DNA from 2 places in the Lactiplantibacillus sp. YT640 genome. Region 1 is predicted to be linked to the other one. Evidence: predicted binding sites of a transcription regulator. Region 1 holds the regulator's gene; the other holds the start of a gene.

Region 1 (12,499 bases):
ACGGGCTTTATCGCTTGGCTAGGAATCGCTATTTCGCATCTGCGTTTCCGTCGCGCGTTTGTTAAGCAGGGTCATCAATTGAGTGAATTGCGGTACCATGCCAAGTGGTTCCCATTTGGCCCGTGGTTCGCCTTTATCTTGTGTGTCGTGGTCATTATTGGTCAAGACTTACATTCATTTGCAACGCTTGATTGGCAGGCTATTGGGGTGACCTATATGAGCATCCCGTTATTCATCATCTTGTATGTCTATTATAAGATTCGTCACCATACTAAGATGATTCCACTAGACAAGGTTGATTTGACACGCAAACGGCACCATCAAGATTAAGCACGCACTTTGATAGTTTGAGTAAATGCGGTTGACACTGGGTCAATCGCATTTTTTGACGGCGAGAGTTGGGCCTGTCAACTCAAGGCGCGGTCGTATTTTTAGGTGTCCTGATTTATGCTGATAACACTGCTCACAACAGATGGTCACGGCGGATCGTTATGAGCGGGGGCTTGCACGATTGTAATGATAGCAAGCGGCAAATTGAGGGTGCGCTAATCTGATATCTATGGTAATTTGATAGAATGAGAATATGGAATCATTAAAAATTCGCAAACTTATCCTTAAGAATAGGCTAGTCGGCTATGACTATGCTAAGCTGAAATGAGAAAGGCAGCGAGAGAGATGTTAAAGAGAAATTTGTTAAGAGGTCTAGCATTAGTGTCATTAGCAGGTGTCCTGGCTGGCTGTGGTGCTAGCCAGTCGACGTCTAAAGCGACTAGTAGTTCTACGAGTGCTAAGTCGACGAAGACGCAGACCAAGCGGCAACGACTGATTAGTGCCTTACCGAAAGGCGTTAAATCGACCGATAGCGACTTAGTGGTCGTCAATAAGTGGCATAAGCGCGCTGAGATGACATTTAATAAGTCGAGCGTGGATGGTATTGAAGTCCGTAGTTCTATCGTCAAACCATTGGAAGCCTTTCTAGCGGGGGCAAAAAAAGCCGGCTATCCAGCAACAATCGTGTCTGGGTATCGCTCAGTCGCTTATCAAAAAGAGGTTTGGGATCAGTCGATTCAAACCTATGAGAATCAAGGAAAATCAGCCAAGGAAGCCTTAAAGCTGACTAAAGAATATGTCGCAGTTCCTAGTGGTAGTGAGCATGAAACTGGTCTCGCAGCAGATATCATGAACACGCACTGGTACAGCACTCATGGTAATCAATTATTGTCATCATCCGACAAGAACAAGGGTCAGCAGTGGTTGATTAATCACGCGGCGGACTATGGATTTGTGTTGCGCTTTACTAAAGATGGTAAGCAGTCGACCGGGATTGACTATGAATCTTGGCATTTCCGTTACGTTGGTAAGGCGAGTGCGGAATTCATGACTAAGCACAATTTGACTCTCGAACAGTACGTCAGTTTGCTGCAAGCTCGAGAAAAGGCGGCCAAGTAATAAGCTAGCCGTATTATTGATGGCCCCAATTAATACCATTTATGGCGTACGTTAGGAATTAGCTAGCGTGCGCTTTTAAATTGTCTTCGGTTTAGCAATGTGGGTTCGTCTCAACTGAGTATTATTTGGTCACGACACGTTGTCACTTGATCATGCTGGTCAGAGGCCGCACTCAAAGCTGAAGTGCCACCAGCGCCGGCTTGGGTAACCCAGTGTGTGTTAGTGAGTTGCTTGGATCGCTGACTAGTGCGTCGCAGTTGTGGCTGGTGCGAAGTTTTTTACTGAATTAACTCACCAGATATTGCATTTTAAGACGTGGGTGCGTACAATATGTAGTGTTGCTTTTAGAGATAATCAAAATTTTGACGTGATTAAAAGGAGAGACGCCCCATGCTTGTAATGTCAGGAACAATCGGTGCCGGCAAGACGAGTTTAACGCAGTTAGTGGCTAACCACTTTGGTTCTAAAGCGTTTTACGAGTCAGTTGATGATAATCCCATTTTGCCGTTATTTTATAAGGATCCTAAGAAGTACGCCTTCTTATTACAAATCTATTTTTTAAATAAACGGTTAGACAGTATTAAATCAGCTTTTGCTAACGATCTGGACGTCTTAGACCGGTCGATTTTTGAAGATTCATTATTATTTCATTTGAATGGTGATCTTGGCCGGGCGACGAATACCGAAGTTGACATTTATGATTCATTATTAGATAACATGATGCAGGAATTGCCAGAAGCGTCTCATCAAAAGAGTCCTGATTTACTTATTCATATCAATATTTCTTTTGATACGATGCTCAAACGAATCCAAAAGCGGGGCCGTTCTTACGAACAAATTGATCAAGATCCTGATTTATATAAATATTATCAGACTTTGAATGAACGCTATGACGACTGGTACGCTAATTATGATCATAGCCCGAAGATGCAGATCGACGGGGATCAGCTGGACTTTGTCGCCGATGCGGATGCGCGTAAGGAAGTCATTCGGTTGATCGACGAAAAAGTGGCTAGTTTAGGCTAGTTGCCTTTTTAGAATCAATGTTTTATAGTAGACAGTGAATATTAAACACGGCGCGTTTTTAAGTAGACGTTCAGAGAACCGGTGGGTGGTGTGAATCGGTAGTCGAAACTCCGGCGCGACAATGTGGGCAGGTAATACTGCACGGCACGGCCGTTATCCGTTTAAGGGTGGGATTAATCATGATCCTGAACTTGGGTGGTACCGCGAATCGCAGTCTCTTCGTCCCAATTGGGAGGAGAGACTGTTTTTATTTACGATTAAAAGTGAAAAGGAGACGTCGTTATGTTAGATGTTAAAATGATTCGTCAAAATCCAGATTTTGTAAAAGAACAGCTTGGTCATCGGGGCGTTGCTGCGAGTGACATCGATGATTTATTGGCCGCTGATGAAAAGCGTCGTGAATTGATCGCCAAGAGCGAACAATTGAAGTCGACGCGTAACCAAGTTTCAGGCGAAATTTCACAGAAGAAGCGGAACAAGGAAGACGCTAGTGCCGAAATTGCAGAAATGCAAAAGGTTAGCGCCGATGTGAAGACGTTGGATGAAGAACGGCGGACAGTCGATGCCCAAGTTCAGGATATGGCTGCACATTTACCAAACATGCCCCATCCCGACGTACCAGTTAGCTTGAAAGAAGAAGATGCCGTTGAATTACGTCGAATCGGGACACCACGGCATTTTGACTTTACGCCGAAAGCACATTGGGATATCGGTGAAGATTTAGGCATCTTAGACTTTGAACGCGGTGCTAAGGTTTCTGGTAGTCGTTTCTTATACTACGTGGGCGATGGTGCTAAACTGGAACGCGCCGTTTACAACTTTTTCTTAGACCAGCACGAAGCTGAAGGGTATACGGAAGTTTTGCCGCCATACATGGTCACTGATGAATCTATGTACGGTACCGGCCAATTTCCTAAGTTCAAGGAAGACGCTTTCCGGATTACGACGCAAGATTTGACGTTGATTCCAACGGCCGAGGTGCCATTAGTCAACTATTATCGTGATGAAGTTATTCCGGCTGAAAAATTACCAGTTTACTTTACGGCCTTATCACCAGCCTTCCGTGAAGAAGCTGGTAGTGCTGGTCGTGATACGAAAGGCTTGATTCGCTTACACCAATTCAATAAGGTTGAAATGGTTAAGTTCACGAAACCAGAAGATTCATGGGATGAATTAGAGAAGTTGACCAACAATGCCGAATCATTGCTAAAGAAACTTGGGTTACCATATCACGTTATTACGTTAACGACTGGTGACATGAGCTTCACAGCTGCCATGACACATGACTTGGAAGTTTGGTTCCCAGAACAAGACAAGTACCGGGAAATCTCGAGTTGTTCAAATTGTACTGATTTCCAAGCTCGGCGGGCGCACATTCAATATCGCGATGACGATGGCAAATTGCAATTCGTTCATACTTTGAACGGGAGTGGCTTAGCTGTCGGTCGGACCGTTGCGACCATTTTGGAAAACTATCAAAATGAAGATGGGACGGTTACGATTCCGGATGTATTAGTTCCATATATGCACGGTAAGACGAAGATTGAAAAACAAGGTTAATTGAGATGAAGTTAGCGAACTCGCAGTGATGCGAGTTCGCTTTTTTTGCATAATTAATGAGTATTAAAAGGAACTGTCGATTTTAAAATGTGAGTGGAAATAACGGCCGAGTTGACTAAATAATTGCGGGACGGGCAGAATGTCGGGACAACATTTCAGGCGCAAAAGGGCGAAAAAGCTGGGTTTACTGAAATTTATTCACCTTTTTTTGAAAATAGGGTTTGCTATTTTCGGCTACCGTGCTATAATATTTCTTGTCGGAAAAATATAACTTGTTTATCCAGTAAAAAGTATATTTATCCATTTATTTGAAAAAAGTTGTTGACAAGTATTCAACATGATGATAAAGTTAAATAGTTGTCAAGGCATACCAGTAAGAACTGTTTGAACCGGCAACAAGGCATGATTAACATCATGCGGGTGTGGCGGAACTGGCAGACGCGCTAGATTTAGGTTCTAGTGTCTTACGACGTGGGGGTTCGAGTCCCTTCACCCGCACATGCCGACTTAGCTCAGTTGGCAGAGCATCTCACTAGTAATGAGGAGGTCGGAGGTTCGAATCCTCTAGTCGGCATTTACAATTTAATAGCTTTATTATGCGGAAGTAGTTCAGTGGTAGAACATCACCTTGCCATGGTGGGGGTCGCGGGTTCGAATCCCGTCTTCCGCTTTTAATTTGCCGGGGTGGCGGAATTGGCAGACGCACAGGACTTAAAATCCTGCGGTTAGTGATAACCGTACCGGTTCGATCCCGGTCCTCGGCATTTTAAATAAGCACCCATAGCGCAATTGGATAGAGTGTCTGACTACGAATCAGAAGGTTGTAGGTTCGACTCCTACTGGGTGCATTAGTATCGGGAAATAGCTCAGCTTGGTAGAGCACCTGGTTTGGGACCAGGGGGTCGCAGGTTCGAATCCTGTTTTCCCGATCGTTTAACACAGTCTTAGTTAAGTGCTAAGGCTTTTTATTTAATTTTCTCGGGAAGTAGCTCAGCTTGGTAGAGCACTACGTTCGGGACGTAGGGGTCGCAGGTTCAAATCCTGTTTTCCCGATTACGGTTAAACCAACTAATCCAGTCATTTGGCTGGATTTTTTTATGGCCTTTTTTGTAAGCAGGGGTGTTTCAACGGTCAGGGGACACTTTTGCGACGTTACTCACTAAGTCAGCCATGTGAAGAATACGGTGGTTGTGACTCATAATCCCGACAAGGCAACAGCCACTGTTAGTCATGAGCTCGGAGAAATTAGTCTCGGAACTGCTGTTCATCGTTGTGATACCAGTGCCCATCGCCTGCAATGAGGAGTGACTCAACTTGACATATTTTAAATAGGTAGTTCAATGAATATGGAGACCTAATAATTTAATCATTATGAGGTTCTAAACGGTTGAATCAATTGAAAGCAAACGTTCGGCGTGCTATGCTGTAACAACCGTTAAGCACATGCTAGTCCGCGGTTTGGGTGAAATTCTTTGCTTTTTTCCATTATCCTCGTATAATAATAGTCAATATTAGTCAAAGATAATGAAAAGGGTGAAGCACATGCAAAGTCAAAATATCTCGGATATTATTGAAAAGTATTTAAAAAGTATTTTGGCGGACTCGGAGCATGTTGAAATTCGACGGTCAGAAATTGCCGACCTTTTCAACGTGGTACCCTCACAGATTAATTATGTGATTAAGACCCGGTTTACGATCCAAAATGGTTACTTAGTTGAAAGTAAACGTGGCGGTGGTGGTTATATTCGCATTGAGAAGGTTAATTTGGTCGATGATGCTGATGTGTTGGACGCCCTCATACAGGTGATCGGCGATTCAATCACACAACGAGATGCTTATGCGGTCGTCCAAAGTTTATACGAGGACGACGTCTTAAATCGTCGAGAAGCGCAATTGATTTTAGTGGCGATTGACCACGAGACGTTAGGATTAACGGACCGGGACTTAGAAAACAGTCTGCGGGCCCGGATAATTATCGGAATCTTGAACCACTTGCGTTACGAAAGCTAAAGAAAGCGAGGAATCGCAATGGATAACTTATTTACACCTAGTGCCAAAAGTGTGCTGGTACTGGCACAGGAACAGGCCAAATATTTCAAGCATCAGGCAGTTGGTACGGAGCATTTGCTATTAGCATTGGCCATCGAAAAGAATGGAATTGCTAATAAGGTGCTACAACAATATGCCGTTAGTGAAGATGACATTCGTGAAGAAATCGAACGGTTCACTGGCTATGGGACGTTGAGCAATGTTGGCAAGGATACTTACTTGCCATATTCACCAAAGGCCAAAGAAATTTTGTCCGTTGCCGGTGATGAAGCAAAACGGCTCGGTGCCAACAAGATTGGAACGGAACATTTGTTGTTAGCGATGCTCTCTGATGAAAGTATCCTTTCCTCGCGAATTTTAATGAATTTAAACTTAGATCTAGGTCAGACGCGTAAAGTCGTTCTTCGCAAGCTAGGTGTCAGTGACGCCATGAGTAAGCGCAAGGGTAACGCGGCTAATCGCGGTGGCAAGAAGACTGAAGGAACGCCAACCTTGGATTCTCTGGCGCGCGATTTGACCCAATTAGCTAGTGAACAAGAAATGGACCCGGTAGTAGGTCGTTCCAAGGAAGTCAAACGGGTCATTCAGATCCTGTCACGGCGGACGAAGAATAATCCGGTCTTGATTGGTGAACCTGGGGTTGGGAAGACTGCAATCGCCGAAGGTCTAGCCCAAAAGATTGTGGCCGGTGATGTGCCAACTGATATGGCAGATAAGCGTTTGATGATGCTCGATATGGGATCGTTAGTCGCTGGGACAAAGTATCGTGGTGAATTCGAAGACCGCCTGAAAAAAGTGATTGATGAAATTTACAACGATGGCCATGTGATCTTATTTATCGATGAATTGCATACCTTGATTGGTGCCGGTGGTGCTGAAGGGGCTATTGATGCCTCTAATATTCTGAAACCCGCACTTGCACGAGGGGAACTCCAAACGATTGGGGCAACCACTTTAAATGAGTATCAAAAGTACATTGAATCTGACGCTGCGTTGGAACGGCGTTTTGCAACGGTCATGGTCAATGAACCGACCGAAGACGAAGCCGTTGAAATCTTAGATGGACTACGGCCACGCTATGAAGAACATCATCGGGTTACGATTACGGATGAAGCTGTTGATCAAGCAGTCAAGCTATCCAGCCGGTATATCAGTGATCGTTTCTTGCCTGATAAGGCCATTGACTTGATGGATGAGGCGGCAGCTAAAGTCCGCATCGATCAGATGGATCAACCAACAAAGCTATCCAAGAACCAGGACAAGTTAGCGCAACTGCGTGAGGATAAGGAAACAGCGATCGAAGCACAAGATTTTGAACAGGCCGCTGATATTCGTAAGCAGGAGATGCAACTGAAGCAACGCCTAGATCGAATCGAAGCTGACCAAGACGCCGAAGTGACTGAGGGGGCAACACCACACTATGATTTACAAGTCACAGGTGAGGATATTGCTCAGGTCGTTGCCGAATGGACCGGGGTTCCGTTAACGCAATTGCAAAAATCTGAAAGTGAACGCTTAGTTAACTTGGAAAAGATTTTGCATGAACGGGTTGTTGGACAGCCAGAAGCCGTATCCGCAGTGGCTCGTGCTATTCGCCGTGCGCGCAGCGGGTTGAAAGATCCGAGTCGGCCAATTGGTTCCTTTATGTTCTTAGGACCAACTGGGGTTGGTAAGACGGAGCTAGCAAAAGCCTTGGCAGCAGCGATGTTCGGGTCTGAAGATAATATGATTCGGATCGACATGTCTGAATACATGGAACGCTATTCGACTAGTAGTTTGATTGGCTCGGCACCTGGTTACGTTGGTTATGACGAGGGCGGTCAGCTGACAGAGAAGGTTCGCCAGAAACCATACTCGGTCGTGCTATTTGATGAAGTTGAAAAAGCTCATCCGGACGTCTTTAACATTTTGTTACAAGTTTTGGATGACGGCTACTTGACGGATTCTAAGGGTCGGAAGGTAGACTTCAGAAATACGATTCTGATTATGACGTCGAACCTTGGGGCAACCACACTTCGTGATGAAAAATCAGTTGGTTTTGGTGCAACTGATAAGGCCAATGACTACAATGCGGTTGCTGCGACGATTCGAGCAACGTTAAAACAGACGTTCCGCCCAGAATTCTTAAACCGGATCGACGAAACAATCGTCTTCCATTCATTGAATAAGGAAGAATTACACGAAATCGTTAAGTTGATGTCACAAGAAATTGTTGATCGAGTGGCCCAACAAGGTATCAAGATCAAAATCACTCCGGCTGCCATTGACGTGGTTGCGAAGGCTGGCTTTGACCCTGAGTACGGAGCACGACCAATTCGACGGGCATTACAGACTGAAATCGAAGATCGGTTGAGTGAAGAATTATTGACCGGCGCGATCAAGGTCGATGACCAAGTTACGATTGGTGCTAGCAAGGGTACCATTACAATTAATATTAAAAACCAGCCTAAGGCAGATGGTCGTTCGACCGTTTCCTCAAAGTAGGCGCGATTAAATTAAAGATGACGCTTGAAGTGGTAGTCCACTTCAGGCGTCATCTTTTAGGTTCAATCGGTATTAAGATGCTACCCACTGAAGTGAACTGTAGGATCTGAGGCTGGTGGTTCGGTGCTGATTGGTGTAAATTATAATAGGAAATAAAGTCAAGAAAGAAGATGATAACATGGCGACACGAGCCGAACAGATGGCGAAGACGCACCAGGCGATTTTAGACACAGCCCGGGAACTGTTTTTAAGAAATGGGTATGATGCGACAAGTACGCGCGACATTGCGAATGCGATTGGCATTACGCAGCCCGCGCTTTATCACCATTTTAAAGATAAAGAGGTCATCTTTCTGGCTGTCATTACGACGGTCGGTGCGGAAATCAAGGCTGGCATTGAAGCGATTCAAGTCCGTGCGGATTGGTCTCCGTTGGATCAATTAACAGAAGTCTCGCTATTACTAACGCATAAGCATCCGGCTGATGTCTTCACGTTAATTCATTCCAGTTTCAAAGCATTAACGCATGAACATATTCGCGAGTTGGGCGGCATATTTGTTACTGATTATGTGAAGCCGATTCAAACCGTTTTTGAGCAACCTGACATGCAACTACATGTGGGGGTCACGCCACAGATGGCGACGAATTTCTATATCACCAGCTTGAGTCCGCTGTTTAACAGTTTTCATCAAATCGGTGATCCTCATGCTGACGAGCGGACCCGCGTTCAAACCCTTTTGAAGATGATCTTATACGGGGTTGCGAGTGAACCAGAAAACTAATGGCGGCAGAGAAGTCTACTAGTTGACAACTAACGTTATTCGATGTATATTATAACTTGTCTGTAACCGTGAACTCGAGCGAACGCGCAATCTATTGTCTGTGCGGCTCGTTAATATAAATCCAAAAATAGTCAACTTAAGCGACTATTTTTGGTTTTTTTATGCCTAAAATTCGGTCAAAAACGCATTTGTAACACAAATGTAATATTTGGCTGGAGGTGGCGGGTTCCGGAATAATAAGAAGGGGTGAACAACTTGGCCGGACATTTAGTAAAATACGGTAAACACCGTACCCGTAGAAGTTATGCACGTATCAAGGAAGTTCTTGATTTGCCTAACTTGATCGAAATCCAGACCGATTCTTACCAATGGTTCTTGGATGAAGGTCTCCGGGAAATGTTTGAAGATATTATGCCGATCGACGATTTCGCAGGAAAACTTTCACTTGAATTTGTCGACTATCAATTATTAGAACCAAAGTACACCGTCGAAGAAGCTCGTGAACATGATGCCAACTACTCGGCACCATTGCACGTTACCCTACGTTTAACTAACCATGAAACTGGTGAAATTAAGTCGCAAGACGTATTCTTCGGTGATTTTCCATTAATGACTGAACAAGGGACGTTTATTATCAACGGTGCCGAACGGGTCATTGTTTCACAATTGGTTCGTTCACCCGGCGTTTACTTCAATGAAGAATTAGATAAAAATGGGCGTCCTAGCTACGGCACAACGGTTATTCCTAACCGGGGTGCTTGGTTAGAACTTGAAACTGACGCCAAGAATGTTTCATACGTACGGATCGACCGTACGCGGAAGATTCCATTGACGGAATTAGTCCGGGCCTTAGGCTATGGTTCTGACGATGACATTATTGACATGTTGGGTGAAACTGACAGTTTGATGTTGACGTTGGAAAAGGACGTTCATAAGAACACCGACGACTCCCGGGTTGAAGAATCCTTAAAAGATATCTACGAACGGCTACGTCCTGGTGAACCTAAGACGGCTGACAGTTCGCGGAGCCTATTGACTGCTCGGTTCTTCGATCCAAAACGGTATGACTTCGCACCAGTTGGTCGCTACAAGGTTAACAAGAAGTTAAGCATGAAGACGCGCTTAATGGACCAAACGTTAGCTGAGACATTAGCTGATCCTGATACTGGTGAAGTTATTGCGCAAAAGGATACGGTCATTGACAAGAATGTCATGGCTAAACTATCCCCATACTTGGAACGTGACGACTTTAAGACGGTTACTTACACACCATCTGACGAAGCCGTTGTTACGAATCCAATGGTCTTACAAGTTGTTAAGGTTTATTCACAAAACGACCCTGAAAAGGTTGTGAACGTGATTGGTAATGGCAACATTGATTTGAAGTTCAAGCACATTGTGCCTGCTGATATCATTGCTTCCATTAATTACTTCTTCAACTTGCAAGAAGGTCTTGGCTCAACCGATGATATTGATCACTTGGGTAACCGGCGGATTCGTTCCGTGGGTGAATTATTGCAAAACCAATTCCGGATTGGGTTATCCCGGATGGAACGGGTTGTGCGTGAACGGATGTCGATTCAAGATGCTGCGACGGTAACGCCACAACAATTGATTAACATTCGCCCAGTGGTTGCTTCAATTAAGGAATTCTTTGGGTCATCACAATTGTCACAATTCATGGACCAAACCAACCCCTTAGGTGAATTAACGCATAAGCGGCGTTTATCAGCCTTAGGACCTGGTGGTTTGACTCGTGATCGGGCCGGATATGAAGTTCGTGACGTGCACTATACCCACTACGGTCGGATGTGCCCAATCGAAACGCCTGAAGGCCCTAACATTGGTTTGATCAACAGTTTGTCTTCTTATGCGAAGGTCAACCGTTACGGCTTCATCGAAACGCCATACCGGCGTGTCGATTGGACAACGCATAAGGTTACCGATAAGATCGACTACTTAGCAGCCGATGAAGAAGACCAATTTGTGATTGCACAAGCCAACTCTCCATTGAATGATGATGGTTCTTTCGTTGAAGACACTGTTTTAGCTCGTAACAAGGAAGAAAACTTGGAAACGCCAATCGAAAATGTCGATTACATGGACGTTTCGCCTAAACAAGTGGTTGCCGTCGCAACGGCATGTATTCCTTTCTTGGAAAACGATGACTCTAACCGTGCTTTGATGGGTGCCAACATGCAACGACAAGCGGTGCCGTTACTTGATCCTCACGCGCCATTAATTGGGACTGGGATTGAATATAAAGCTGCACATGACTCAGGGATTGCCTTGATTTGTCGTCATGAAGGAACGGTTGAATACGTTGATGCTCGCGAAGTTCGCGTTCGTCGCGATGATGGTTCATTAGACACTTACAAGTTAATGAAATTCCGTCGTTCTAACGGTGGTAAGAACTATAACCAACGGCCAATCGTTAAAGTTGGCGATCACGTTGATAACGATGAAGTCTTAGCCGATGGTCCAGCAATGGAAGGTGGGGAATTAGCCCTTGGGCAAAACCCATTAGTTGCTTTCATGACTTGGAATGGTTATAACTTCGAAGATGCCATCATTATTAATGAACGTTTAGTCCGTGAAGACGTCTACACGTCAATTCATATTGAAGAATATGAATCAGAAGCACGTGACACCAAGCTTGGACCTGAAGAAATGACTCGTGAAATTCCTAACGTCGGGGAAGATGCATTGAAGAACCTTGACGAAGACGGGATTATCCGGATTGGGGCCGAAGTTAAAGACGGTGACATCTTGGTTGGTAAGGTAACGCCTAAAGGGGTTACGGAATTGTCAGCTGAAGAACGGCTTCTCCATGCGATCTTTGGTGAAAAGGCGCGTGAAGTTCGGGATACGTCACTCCGGGTTCCTCATGGTGGCGGCGGTATCATCCAGGACGTTAAGATCTTCACTCGTGAAAACGGTGATGAATTATCTCCTGGCGTTAACATGATGGTTCGGGTCTACATCGCACAAAAGCGGAAGATCCAAGTTGGTGACAAGATGGCCGGTCGGCATGGTAACAAAGGGACGGTTTCAATCGTGGTTCCTGAAGAAGACATGCCGTACATGCCTGATGGGACACCAATCGATATCATGTTAAGCCCAATGGGTGTGCCTTCTCGTATGAATATC
Region 2 (12,499 bases), on a different contig from region 1:
TTGATCGAACCCGCTGTTGCAATGCGTGAGCAGCTTGCTGTTCTTGCATTTGTGGTGTTGGCTGATAAGCAATGTCAATCAAGTGATTACTCATCACTAATGTCGGCTGATACCCAGGTGCTTGAGTTGGCTCGTGCCGCGCAATTTTACGTTTCTCTTCACAAAATTCATATAATTTAGCCGCTGAACGTTCTAGCGCATCCGAAGATAATTCGTTTTGATGAGCAGCTAAAAACTGGCGAACATCTGGATCTTGGTACACAGTTGTCATTAACGCCTCATACCGATGATTCAAGTTTTTCCGATTCATTAACGTCCGGAGTGTTTCTGAGATATTCTCCATGTTTTAGTCCTCCTTTTCCGAATTTGTCTCAAGCTTTGCTAGTCGATCAGCAAGCTGTTTGCGTTGGGCAGCAGTAATTTGTTTACCGGTCTGAGCTGGTTGCTTACCACTCTCAGTCTGTTGCTGTTGTTGGGCCCACTTTGGCATAATCTCCTTACGCGTCGGTCGATTGTTCTTGCGCCGTGTTGGTGTTGATTTCGGCTGTTTACGTTGCTTCAAATACATCAAAGCCGCTTCCGGCGTCGTAATGCCGTGTTGTTGCCAATCATTGGCGACTGTTTCTAGCAAATTACGATTAAGGGCAGCTAACTCCCGATTTTGCAATAAGTAGTAGATCACCATGTTGATGACGGCATTGGGTAATACCCCCCGACCAATTAAATCATGAACTAGCCGGTTCTCACCGCTCGTCACAAAACCATGTTTCTCCTGCTTCAAAGCTGATAAAAAGTCATACGGCACTGTCTGCTTAGCATACGTCACGAGTTGCTGCTCAGCCGTTGAGAGCTGTGCTGAAGCCTTGTTATCCTTAGTGGTCGTCGTTGCAACCGTTGCTTCCGTAGCGACCTGCTGACTCGAAACTGCGGGCCGTTCATAGCGCCGCGCAATCAATAATTTCAATTGATTTTCATCAAACTGACCCGTTGTTAAACTAGCCACTTCACTGATTAACTTAGCCATCTCAATCTCACTGATGCCGTAGACCCGACTTTCCGTAATGATCAGTTGCCGTGAACTCGCAACCTGTTTGAGATCAACATAGTTCTGCTTCAAAATTTGCCCCAACAGTTGCCAGTCAAAGTCATCGTCACTGAGCACGGGCGAGTGATCCTCGGCCGGTTCATTGGCCGCCAATTGGGCGCGCACCTTTTGCACTGAAAGAGGTGGCGTCGTAACTTTTTGACTATCAACGTGAAACACATCTAAGATATTTGCCGTCACGTCTTTGGCAGCCGTCAAGTCAATCGGCTGTGCTGCAAAATCGCCAGCAAGTTGTTGATAACGTAACTCACCGACCGTATCTAACAATAGGACACTCAATAGATCATCCGCAAAGAATTGTAACGCCAGTAATGGTGCTTGTAATTGATAAATGTACATGGCACCCAATTCATCTTGTTGATAATAGCTGCGCAACAAGCCAGTTGCTTCAAGTTTACGCCGAGCCGCTAACACCGTCGGCAAGTCCACATTTAGGATGCCAAGCAGTTCCGCGTGACTGCGTCGATTGCTCAGCTCATTCTCGCTACTCTGTAAGCTACGTAACGCCGCGTACAAGCTATATGCCAATGGCCCCATCAGTGGCAAGTATAATTCCGCCAATACAGCTTGTTGCGCCGCACTGAGCGCTGGTGCTTGCGGGACCACTAACCCAGTTTTGGGTGTTAAGGGTTCATCATTTGGCATGTTGTTCACCATTCTTTTTCACTAATCTTTTTTTCGTTTAGGTGCGTGGGTCGTCTTCGCTGACGGTTTTGCCAGTTTGACCTTATCACGCTCCATCATATCTTGGAGTTCATTCAAGAAGACGTGCATATCCTTGAATTGCCGGTAAACACTGGCAAAACGAATGTACGAAATTTCGTCAATATCTGCCAATTGCTCCATGACATACTCGCCGATAACTTGGCTTGAAATTTCATTTTCGCCCAGTGACCGGACCTTATTTTCAACATCATCAACGACGCCCGTCATGGTTTCCATGCTAACGGGTCGTTTCTCGGCCGAGCGAATAATTCCGCGCAAGACTTTTTCACGATTGAATTCTTCGCGGGCACCATTTTTCTTAATGACTAATAATGGCGTGGCTTCGACCCGTTCAAATGTTGTGAACCGGAACCCACAGTTTTCGCATTCCCGGCGCCGTCGAATCACGCGACCATCATCAGTTGGTCGACTGTCAACCACGCGGGAGCCATTATGATGACAATGTGGACATTGCATAGACTTCTCACCCCTTGTAACAACTAACAATCAGTTTTTCTTTATTTAGTAATAGTTTTCAGCCATTTTAACACGGCTGCTTTAGTTTTATCAATGTTGGCCCCGTTATCAATGACAACGTCAGCCCTTGCGACCTTCTGTGCAAGTGGCATTTGGCTGTCAATTCGTGCCTGAGCCGCCTGTTGCGATAAGTGGTTACGTGCCATTAACCGCTGCAATACTACGGCTGGTGGTGCCGTCACAACCAACACTTGATCACAAACATGTTGCCAGCCACTTTCAAATAACAACGGCACATCTAAAATAATTGCGTCGGGCTGTTGCTGGTTTGCCGCGACAATCGCTTCGAACATCGCGTACTGAATCGGTAACCGTGTAATTGCGGTTAAGGCTTGTAAAGCTTGAGCATCGTTAAAAACCAACTGGCCAAGCCATGGCCGATTCAGCCGCCCGTCTGCCAGCACTGCTTGCTGACCAAAGTGCGCCACAATCTTTTGGGTCGTCGGTTGGCCTGGCCCTTCAACCTGCCACGCGATTTTATCCGCATCAACGATTGGTAACTTAGTTGCCAGCAGCTTAGAAACAGTCGACTTACCAGTGGCAATGCCACCAGTCAATCCAATCAGCTTTGTCATCTTGATCACCTACAACCGTTGTTCTAACGGACAAAAATGGGTCCCTCGCTGTGCCACTTTGATTTTCTCAATAATCGTGCCACACCGTTCGCAAGGTTCCCCTTCACGACCATAGACGTGTAAGTGATTTTGAAACTGACCGGCCTCACCAAATGCCGTTGAAAATGAATGAACAGTGGTGCCGTGACCTTTAATTGCCATCGCCATTTCATCAATAATGTTTTGGCGCAATGTTGCAATCTCATCAGTAGTTAGTGAATTAGCAGGCCGCATTGGATGAATCTTACTCATCCATAGCGTTTCGTCCGCATAAATGTTCCCAATGCCCGCAATCTTACTTTGATCCAACAATAGTGGTTTGATCATCTTTTTCGACTTGCCAAAAGTGGCCGTCATATAAGCCAGTGTTAACTGTTCAGCAACGGGTTCCGGGCCAATTGTCCGCAATCCCGCCACCGTGTTTTCTTCACCGGTCGGCACGAGCGTCATTCGCCCGAACTTACGCGTATCGTTGTACAACAAATCACGATCATCGGTCAGATGGAAGATCACGTGCGTGTGTTTACCTTGATCTTCACCACGCGGTACAACATTATACTTGCCTTCCATCCGCAAATGCGACACCATCGTCAGACCATTGCTAAAGCGAAACAATAAATACTTCCCCCGCCGATCAATGGTCTGGATCGTTTGGTTGGCTAAACGCTGTTTGAAACTATCGACATCATTATTAATAATTTTCGGCCAAAAAACCTCGATACTAGCAATCGTTGCCCCGCTAACCAGACGATTTAAGCCGCGACGAACAGTTTCAACTTCAGGTAATTCAGGCATGGTGGTTCCCCCTATTTTGCATCGTACCAAGTATCACCGTAGTGGCTCTCAACCTTTAACGGTACGGCTAACTGTACGGCGGAATCCATCACGCTTGGCACTAATTTTTCTAAAACTGGAATTTCTTCTTTTGGCGCTTCAAAAATCAATTCATCATGAACTTGTAACAGCATGGTTGCTTTCAAACCCGCAGCCTGTAACTTATCTTGCATCTTAATCATCGCAATCTTGATAATATCAGCCGCACTCCCTTGGATGGGGGTATTCATGGCTGTCCGTTCAGCGAATGAGCGTTGGTTGAAGCTCTTGGAATTAATATCTGGCAAGTACCGGCGTCGATGTGAAATGGTTTCCACATAACCTTGTTTTTTCGCCGTTTGGACAATTTCATCCATATACTTTTTGACACCCGGATATTCTTTGAAGTAAGCGTCAATAAAGCTGCGAGCCTGTTTACGCGTAATGCCGATATTTTGTGACAAGCCGTAATCACTAATTCCATAGACGATTCCAAAGTTAACCGCCTTGGCTTGCCGTCGAATATTTGGCGTCACCTCTTCAGCTGAGTTCAAATGAAAGATTCGCATGGCCGTTGCGGCATGAATATCATCACCCGCTTTAAAAGCGGCCTGCATATTTTCATCATCAGTAATATGCGCGAGAACCCGTAATTCGATTTGCGAATAATCAGACGAGAAAATCTGCCAACCTTCATGACTAGGAACAAAGGCTTGTCGAATCTTACGTCCTTCTTCCAAGCGCACCGGAATGTTTTGTAAGTTTGGATCAACGGACGACAACCGGCCGGTTTGGGTCAACGTTTGCAAGTAGCGCGTATGCACTTTTTGATCAGCAGAATGAATGGCATCTAACAAACCGACAACGTAGGTCGATTGAATCTTCGAAATCTGACGATATTGTAAAATATTAGCGACGATTGGTGCTTCCGGTGCTAACTTTTCTAGAACGTCTACGGCGGTAGAATACCCTGTCTTGGTCTTCTTGATTACGGGTAATTTCATTTCTTCAAACAAGATGTGACCTAGTTGCTTAGGTGAATTAATATTGAACTCTTCACCGGCTTCTTGATAAATCGTCTGTTCAATTTCACTCAACCGTTCTGTAAACTGACTGCCCATGGCTTTAAGTCGACTGCTGTCGACCGTAATGCCGGCGATTTCCATCTGAGCTAAGACATTGGCCATCGGTTTTTCAATATCATCGTAAAGTTGATCCTGCTCATTGGCTGCCAATTCCTTTAATAACTGTGGCTTCAAACTAGCGATCGCGGCCAATTTCCGGGCGAGATGACTAAAGTAGACATCATCATCTTCAGGAATGGCACGCTTAACGCCCTTACCATAAACGGTCTCGTCACTCGGCAAGTCAGTGTACCCGTGTTGCTCAGCTAAACTTCCCAAGTCGTTACTGTTATCATTTGTATCTAATAAGTATGAAACGAGTAAGAGATCAAAATCGACTTTACCTAGCTGAATACCCAAACGATTAAGCCCGACCGTCGTGCGTTTCATATCAAAAACGTCCTTGGTAATCGTTGTGCTACTCAAGAGATCAGCCACAGTCGGTTGCATTAATAATTCCACATCCCGACTGATGTACCAGTGATCATCCGCTCCGATGGCAAAGCCAGCAAAGGCCGACGTGTGGTAGTTCGGCGTTGGCATCTCCAAATAAAAGTCCACGTGATCGGTAAATTGTTGCAATTCCGTCAGGTTAGCTTTCGTCAAGACGGTATAATCAATGGGCGTTGCTGGTTCGTCCGACTGTAGGTGTAATTTCTTCAAAAATGATTGAAAGTCCATCTTCTGATAAAACGCGGCCAGCTGGTCAAGATCCGGGCCATCATAGGATAAATCAGCCAATTGAACATCAATCGGCGCATCCCGCTTGATTGTTGCTAGCACCTTAGCCTGCGCCGCTTGTTCGCGATCCTCAATCAGATGTTCCTTCATCTTGCTCTGCTTCATGGCATCGATGTTTTCATAAATGCCTTCCATCGTACCATACTGTTTGAGTAATTTAAGGGCGGTCTTCTCACCAACCTTGGTGACACCCGGATAGTTATCCGAGGTATCACCTGTCAACCCCTTCATGTCAATAATTTGTGCCGGTGTGATGCCCAGCTTTTCTTCAACGTGCGCCGGCGTATAGTGTTCCACTTCAGAAACACCTTTAACGGTCACGGCCACCGTGGTATGCTCGGTCGTCAACTGCGTCAAATCACGGTCACCAGTGACGACCGTCGTGGTGTAGCCGGTTTGATCCGCTTGACCGGCCAGTGTGCCAATAATGTCATCGGCTTCGTAGTCTTTTAATTCATAATGTTTGATACCATACGCGTCTAATAGCTGTTTGATATACGGCATTTGTTCAGAAAACTCACTAGGCGTCTTAGCCCGGCCACCCTTGTAATTATCGTACATGGCTGTTCGAAACGTGGTCTTACCCGCATCAAAAGCCACTAACATATCCGTGGGTTCGACTGCCTTGATCATGTGGTCAAGCATTGTATTGAAGCCATAAATGGCGTTGGTATGCAGGCCGTCTGGATTTACGAACCGTTCCAGTTGACTATGCAACGCAAAGAACGCCCGAAATGCCACACTGTTACCATCAATCAGTAATAATTTTTTTGCCATTAGTTTGCTCCCCATCTCTTAATTTAAATCATCATTTTTATGAAAATCCGTCACTCAGACCATTAATACCACTCGATTGGCGGTCTGATTCGCAGCGCCTGTCAGTACAGGCTGAACGACTAATTATTTACCCTTATAATTGTACCAAACAATTAAGTAAAACGGGAGTTCGGTCCACCGAAAACCCGTGAAATAACTCATTTTCGGTAAATTAAAAGGATTATGACATCTTGGTCATAATCCTTAATAATTATCTTAATGATTAGTCGCGGCTTGAGCCACCGAAGATTTGGACGAAGTAGAGGAACAAGTTAACGAAGTCCAAGTATAATTGTAAGGCCCCAGTAACGGCCAAACCAGTCGATGAAACCTGGTCACCATATTGTAAATACATGTTGCGCATCCGGTTAGCGTCCCACATGGATAAGCCGGCGAAGATCAATACACCAATGTATGAAAAGATGTAACTAATCATGGCACTTTGTAAGAACATATTGACCAGTGAAGCGACAAACAACCCGATTAAAGCTGCAATCAAGTGCGTCCCAATACGTGAAATATCACGCTTAGTCGTCGTCCCAATCACCGCCATGGTCGCAAATACAGCTCCAGCTGCAACGAACGCACCGGTGATAACGGCACCCGTGTATAAGGACAAGGTCACTGACATTTCAACCCCAAAGATGATGGCAAAGAGCATCAGTAAGGTGAAGCTCATCGCTGGATTGCGTGTCGCGTTGACTTGAATCCCACCAATCATCACAAACATGCTGACAATGAAGATCATCAAGAAGATGAATGGGTGTTGTGAAAAGGCGGCATTAATTTGTGCTTGGAACGTGGTCATCGCTAAGTAAACGGTAAAGGCCGAAACTAACACGGCGATTGTCATAAACCCATACATTTTAGTTAGGAAACTACGGAGGCCAACTTGTGTGTTGATGGTCCGTGGTTGTGGGTCATTTTGAAAATTGTTCATAAAATCCCTCTTTCACCTAAAAATTGACTACTCGTTACTTTTTCCGAGTTAAGATTAAAAATTGAGTTTGTGCATCGTTACTAACGCAGACTGCGCTAGTAACAACACCACACTAGTTTGTCAATCATTTGCCTATGACTAGCCATCTCAATCAGTCACCTCAACTTTCTTAACTTAAGTCTATCAAATTAGTCAAAGAAGGTAAAATAGTTTGTGCCTGTGAATTTAATAAGAATTTCTTATGTCTAAGTGAATTCCATTCAATCATTGTCTTTAATGGATTACCGCTACATTAGGATTTTCCGGAATGGGACACCATAAGCGTTTATAATAGAACTTCAATCGGTAGGACTTTTTGCGGGACATCCGGGGAAGATTTTTTAGGGGCGGGCGGCGTCATACATAACTTTCTAAATAAGAAGTCCCACACTAGTATTGACTTGCTAGTGTGGGACTTCTTATTATTTAATGTACAAAGCATTGATTAGTTTTAGCATGTTGGAAACTACAATAAAACACTAAATCTAGCCATTGTCTTGTTAATTGTTTTCTGAAGCAGCAATACCCTGCAAATATCGTTGTCGCAATGCAGCTACCTTAACCTCAACAACTTGATTATGATTAATCCGTGCAAAAGCTTCTGTTTCACTCATTAACCGCTTAATCAATTTATCCGAAAGTTGTTGCTTAACAGCATTCTCGGTCGCTAAGTATTTCAATCTTGGTAAGTAATACGTGACATGTTCATCTGAGCAAAGCGCTACCCCATCATCTATTAGACGATTACTTGTGACGAAATCACCACTAATTGCGTAATACTCTGCCGTATAAAAGATTAGGGTTAACAGCCGTAAGTAATCATTTGCATATCCTGATGAGCCAGCGTGCTCGACATAGTATCGTACTCTCCTGAAATAAAATTGAGCTTTCTCAGGCTCAGCTAACCGGCCATACATGACACCCAGACCGACATAAGCTAGCGGTGTGAAAATTGTTTGGTGAGCCCTATCCAAATCATCAACGATTTGCGAGAAGGAAAAACAAATATCACTGGCTGTTCCATTAATCAACGAACTTAGCATGCCACATAAATAGTAATATTGCATCCGTGAAGGTACCGCATCAATTTGCTCAACTTTCAGGTCTACCAATGATTGCAGGACTGATTGATAATCTTCCATCATCAGTCGTCGCTCAATCTCATCAAGTTGCTGTCGAATTTGGGTCACTGAATTAGCCTGGTTTTCACTTAGATCATCAACTGTCAATCCCAGACGAGCGCAGAGCTGATTTAAAATTGCTAATGCTGGTACTCGCCCACGCCGTTCAAACTTACTTAAAGTCGCCTGCGTACAAATTCCGTTTGATAATTTGACTTGTGAAATTTTTAAAGCTTTTCGCCGGGCAATAAACTTTTCAATATCCATCGCACACCACCTTGTCTCACCCGTTAGCCATGAATGCCAAGGGCAACCTTAGCAAAACGACTCATTTTATCAATTCCCCAAGCAGGTTCCCAGACCAAGTCAAGTTCACAATTCTTAACACCATCCACACTCATAATTGCTTGATTAATTTGACTTGCCAATAAATTTCCTAATGGGCACCCCATCGTCGTCAGCGTCATCGTTACCGTGCAGCTACCATTATCGTCTACGTCAACACCATAGATCAAACCAAGGTTAACCATGTCAACGCCCAGTTCTGGATCAATCACCTGCTCTAACGACTTCATGACCGCGTCTTCAACGGGTGAGAGGGCCTTATCCTCGCCAAGTTCGTCTGCCATTCTGCCACACTCCTGTCTGTTTAAAACTGTTTTTAATTATACCATTGTTAGAATATACGTTAATAATCCTAATTTATAATAAAGTACGTCGCCAATATTAACGAAAAGGCGAATCAGCATGATAAAAACACTAACCGAGATACAATTTTAAATTACTACAATTATCAACCATCCTAGCTGGCACGATTATAATGGCTAACATTCATCAACAATCATTTAACCAAAAAACTCGAATCGCAATCTCGCATGCCACTCAAGTTTTATTTTAACATCAGCTTAACCAATCCCCCTTACTACCCGATTGAACCTTCCATCTCAAAGCTGATTAACCGGTTTAATTCAACAGCATATTCCATCGGTAATTGCTTCGTAAATGGTTCTACGAATCCCATGATAATCATTTCGGTTGCCTTAGCTTCTGAAATCCCTCGGCTCATCAAGTAGTAGAGCTGTTCTTCTGAGATTTTGGACACCTTAGCTTCGTGTTCCATCGCGACGTTAGCACTGTCGATTTCATTATACGGAATCGTGTTGGAAGACGACTGGTCATCCATGATGATCGTATCACACTCAACATGCGCTTTGGAACCGTCTGAATGCTTGGCAAAACGCACGGTTCCACGGTAATCAGTCGCACCACCAGTCTTAGCGATGGACTTCGAAACAATCGAACTGGAGGTATTCTTAGCATTATGAATCATCCGAGCACCAGAATCTTGGTGGATGCCATTGCTGGCAACCGCGATCGATAACATGGTCCCGCGGGCACCTTCCCCATTCAAATAAACGCTTGGGTACTTCATCGTAACCTTCGAACCTAAATTCCCATCGACCCATTCCATCGTGGCATTTTCGGCCGCTGCAGCTCGCTTAGTTTCCAGGCTATAAACATTGTCAGACCAGTTTTGAATCGTTGTATAACGGCAGTAAGCGTTGGGCTCAACATTGACTTCAACAACGGCCGCGTGCAAACTATCTGAAGAATAATTAGGGGCCGTACACCCTTCGACATAGTCGACACTGGCACCATCTTCCACGATAATCAAAGTCCGCTCAAACTGACCCGAGTTTTCAGCATTTAACCGGAAATATGACTGAATTGGCGTCTTCGTCTGGACACCCTTAGGCACGTAAATGAAGGACCCACCTGACCAGACCGCCGCGTTTAAAGCCGCAAACTTGTTATCGGTTGGTTTGACGAGTTTCCCAAACCACTTCTTGAACAGTTCTGGATAATCGTGAAGCGCCGTATCGGTATCGGTAAAAATAATACCTAACTTTTCAAAATCTTTACGCATATTGTGATAAACGACTTCAGATTCATACTGCGCCGATGAACCGGCTAAGTATTTCCGTTCAGCTTCAGGCACACCTAACCGGTCGAACGTCCGCTTCAAGTCAGCTGGGACTTCTTTCCAGTCACGGAACTTTTTATCGGTCATCTTCTGATAATACAGCATGTCCTTCAAGTCGAGTTTCGTGAGATCCGGGCCAAACTTAGGCATCGGCATCTTTAAATACTCATGATAGGCATTTAACCGATAATCCAACATCCATTGTGGCTCATGTTTTGCCGCGGAAATTTCGCGCACCGTGGCTTCCGTTAATCCTCGCCCAGTTGAATATGCTGGTTTGACATCGTCATGAAATCCATATTCATAATCACGGTCATTTTTGACCACGTCAGGTACTTCACTCATACTTCTGATTCCTCCTCATTGCCATTTTCAGCAAGCAATGCCCGTTGCAAAGCCCACCAAGCTAGCGTGGCACATTTGATTCGTGCCGGAAATTGCATAATATTCGATAAAATTGCGGCGTCTTCTAAGGCATCCATATCGGCCTGCGGGTGTTGCTTGCCAATCGCCATATCCGAAAATGTCTTAGCCATTGCCAATGCCTGTTCTTTCGACTTACCCATCACCGCATCCGTCATCATACTGGCCGATGCTTGACTGATGGTACAGCCCTCACCCGTAAATCCAATATCTTCGATTTGATCATGCGCATCCAATTGAATAGCCAAATTGATGACGTCGCCACAAGTTGGATTTTTCAACGTAATGGCATGTGTTGCGTTTGGCAACGCATTTTTATGATGCGGATGATCACCATGATCTAAAATCACTTCGCGATATAAGCCACTTAATTTAGACAGTCCCATGTTCGAAAAACTCCTTTGTTGCTTGGAGTGACGTTAATAATTGATCAGCGTCCGCTTGTGTATTGTAAATGTAAAAACTAGCCCGTGCAGTTGCTACTAAGCCGAGCGCTGCCATCAGGGGTTGTGCACAGTGATGACCCGCGCGAACGGCGACACCTTCCATATCCAACGCGGTAGCCGCGTCGTGCGGGTGCAAACCGTCGATATTAAAGGCGATGACGCCCGTATGATGTTGGGGATCTTGGGGACCGTAGACCGTGACACCAGGCATTGCAATCAACTTAGGCAATAAGTAATTGACTAATTGCTGTTCGTGTTGCTGAACTTGATCCATACCGAGTTGCGTCAAATAATCAACCGCCGCGCCCAAGCCGAGCGCACCGGCAATGTTCTGAGTGCCCGCTTCAAACTTCCACGGTAGTTCCGCCCAGGTACTGTCATCACGGTGAACAAAGCCAATCATCTCACCACCAAATTGATACGGTGGCATCGTAGCTAATAAATTCTCACGACCATATAGAACGCCAATACCGGTTGGTCCTAGCATTTTATGCCCTGAAAATGCGTAAAAATCAACATCGAGTGCCTGGACATCGACCGGCATATGAGGGGCTGCTTGCGCCCCATCCGCAATCATCACGGCACCGTGTTGATGCGCCAATCGTGCTAACGCCTTGATTGGATTGACCGTTCCCAATACATTACTAGCATGGGTCACTGAAACAATTTTTGTTCGATCCGTAATCTTGTTGGCAGCATCGGCCATGTCCAATTCACCAGTCGCCGTTAACTCAATATATTTCAAGGTGGCGTGCTTACGCAATGCTAACTGTTGCCACGGAATTAAATTACTATGATGCTCCATAATGGAAATGACGATCTCATCACCCGCTTGAATATTGGCTTCGCCATAAGTACTGGCAATCAGATTGAGACTATCCGTCGTCCCTTTGGTGAAGACGATTTCATCCGTTTTTGCAGCATTGATGAACCGTTGCACCTTGGCGCGCGCAGCTTCGTATTGACTAGTGGCCCGCTCTGCTAAGGTGTGCACACCGCGATGAACATTGGCATTATCGTGTTGATAAAAGTGAACGAGCGCATCCACGACTTGGTTGGGGCGCTGCGCAGTCGCCGCATTATCCAGGTAG

The links. Region 1 encodes CtsR, which represses protease genes until heat stress. Its sites were predicted from a motif close to TTGGTCAAAAAAGGTCAAANA; they were not measured.
Region 2: ACOV1R_RS04875 (Bax inhibitor-1/YccA family protein) is a predicted target of CtsR. The motif match lies at 7,584-7,604, and genes of this name have one in related genera.

What each region holds. Positions count from the first base shown of each region.
Region 1 covers NZ_JBMNVY010000008.1:63,992-76,490, reverse strand. Annotated here, with positions in the region: gene ACOV1R_RS07705 (amino acid permease) at 1-330, shown strand, start outside; gene ACOV1R_RS07700 (M15 family metallopeptidase) at 712-1,449, shown strand; gene ACOV1R_RS07695 (deoxynucleoside kinase) at 1,840-2,475, shown strand; gene serS (serine--tRNA ligase) at 2,758-4,035, shown strand; tRNA gene ACOV1R_RS07685 (tRNA-Leu) at 4,452-4,533, shown strand; tRNA gene ACOV1R_RS07680 (tRNA-Thr) at 4,537-4,609, shown strand; tRNA gene ACOV1R_RS07675 (tRNA-Gly) at 4,634-4,705, shown strand; tRNA gene ACOV1R_RS07670 (tRNA-Leu) at 4,714-4,799, shown strand; tRNA gene ACOV1R_RS07665 (tRNA-Arg) at 4,810-4,883, shown strand; tRNA gene ACOV1R_RS07660 (tRNA-Pro) at 4,891-4,964, shown strand; tRNA gene ACOV1R_RS07655 (tRNA-Pro) at 5,015-5,088, shown strand; gene ACOV1R_RS07650 (CtsR family transcriptional regulator) at 5,578-6,045, shown strand; gene ACOV1R_RS07645 (ATP-dependent Clp protease ATP-binding subunit) at 6,064-8,568, shown strand; gene ACOV1R_RS07640 (TetR/AcrR family transcriptional regulator) at 8,747-9,349, shown strand; gene ACOV1R_RS07635 (DNA-directed RNA polymerase subunit beta) at 9,596-12,499, shown strand, end outside.
Region 2 covers NZ_JBMNVY010000004.1:161,883-174,381, forward strand. Annotated here, with positions in the region: gene dnaI (primosomal protein DnaI) at 1-343, opposite strand, end outside; gene ACOV1R_RS04850 (replication initiation and membrane attachment family protein) at 347-1,750, opposite strand; gene nrdR (transcriptional regulator NrdR) at 1,772-2,287, opposite strand; gene coaE (dephospho-CoA kinase) at 2,329-2,922, opposite strand; gene mutM (bifunctional DNA-formamidopyrimidine glycosylase/DNA-(apurinic or apyrimidinic site) lyase) at 2,932-3,756, opposite strand; gene polA (DNA polymerase I) at 3,768-6,416, opposite strand; gene ACOV1R_RS04875 (Bax inhibitor-1/YccA family protein) at 6,679-7,395, opposite strand; gene ACOV1R_RS04880 (helix-turn-helix domain-containing protein) at 7,935-8,822, opposite strand; gene ACOV1R_RS04885 (metal-sulfur cluster assembly factor) at 8,846-9,184, opposite strand; gene sufB (Fe-S cluster assembly protein SufB) at 9,478-10,884, opposite strand; gene sufU (Fe-S cluster assembly sulfur transfer protein SufU) at 10,881-11,348, opposite strand; gene ACOV1R_RS04900 (cysteine desulfurase) at 11,335-12,499, opposite strand, start outside.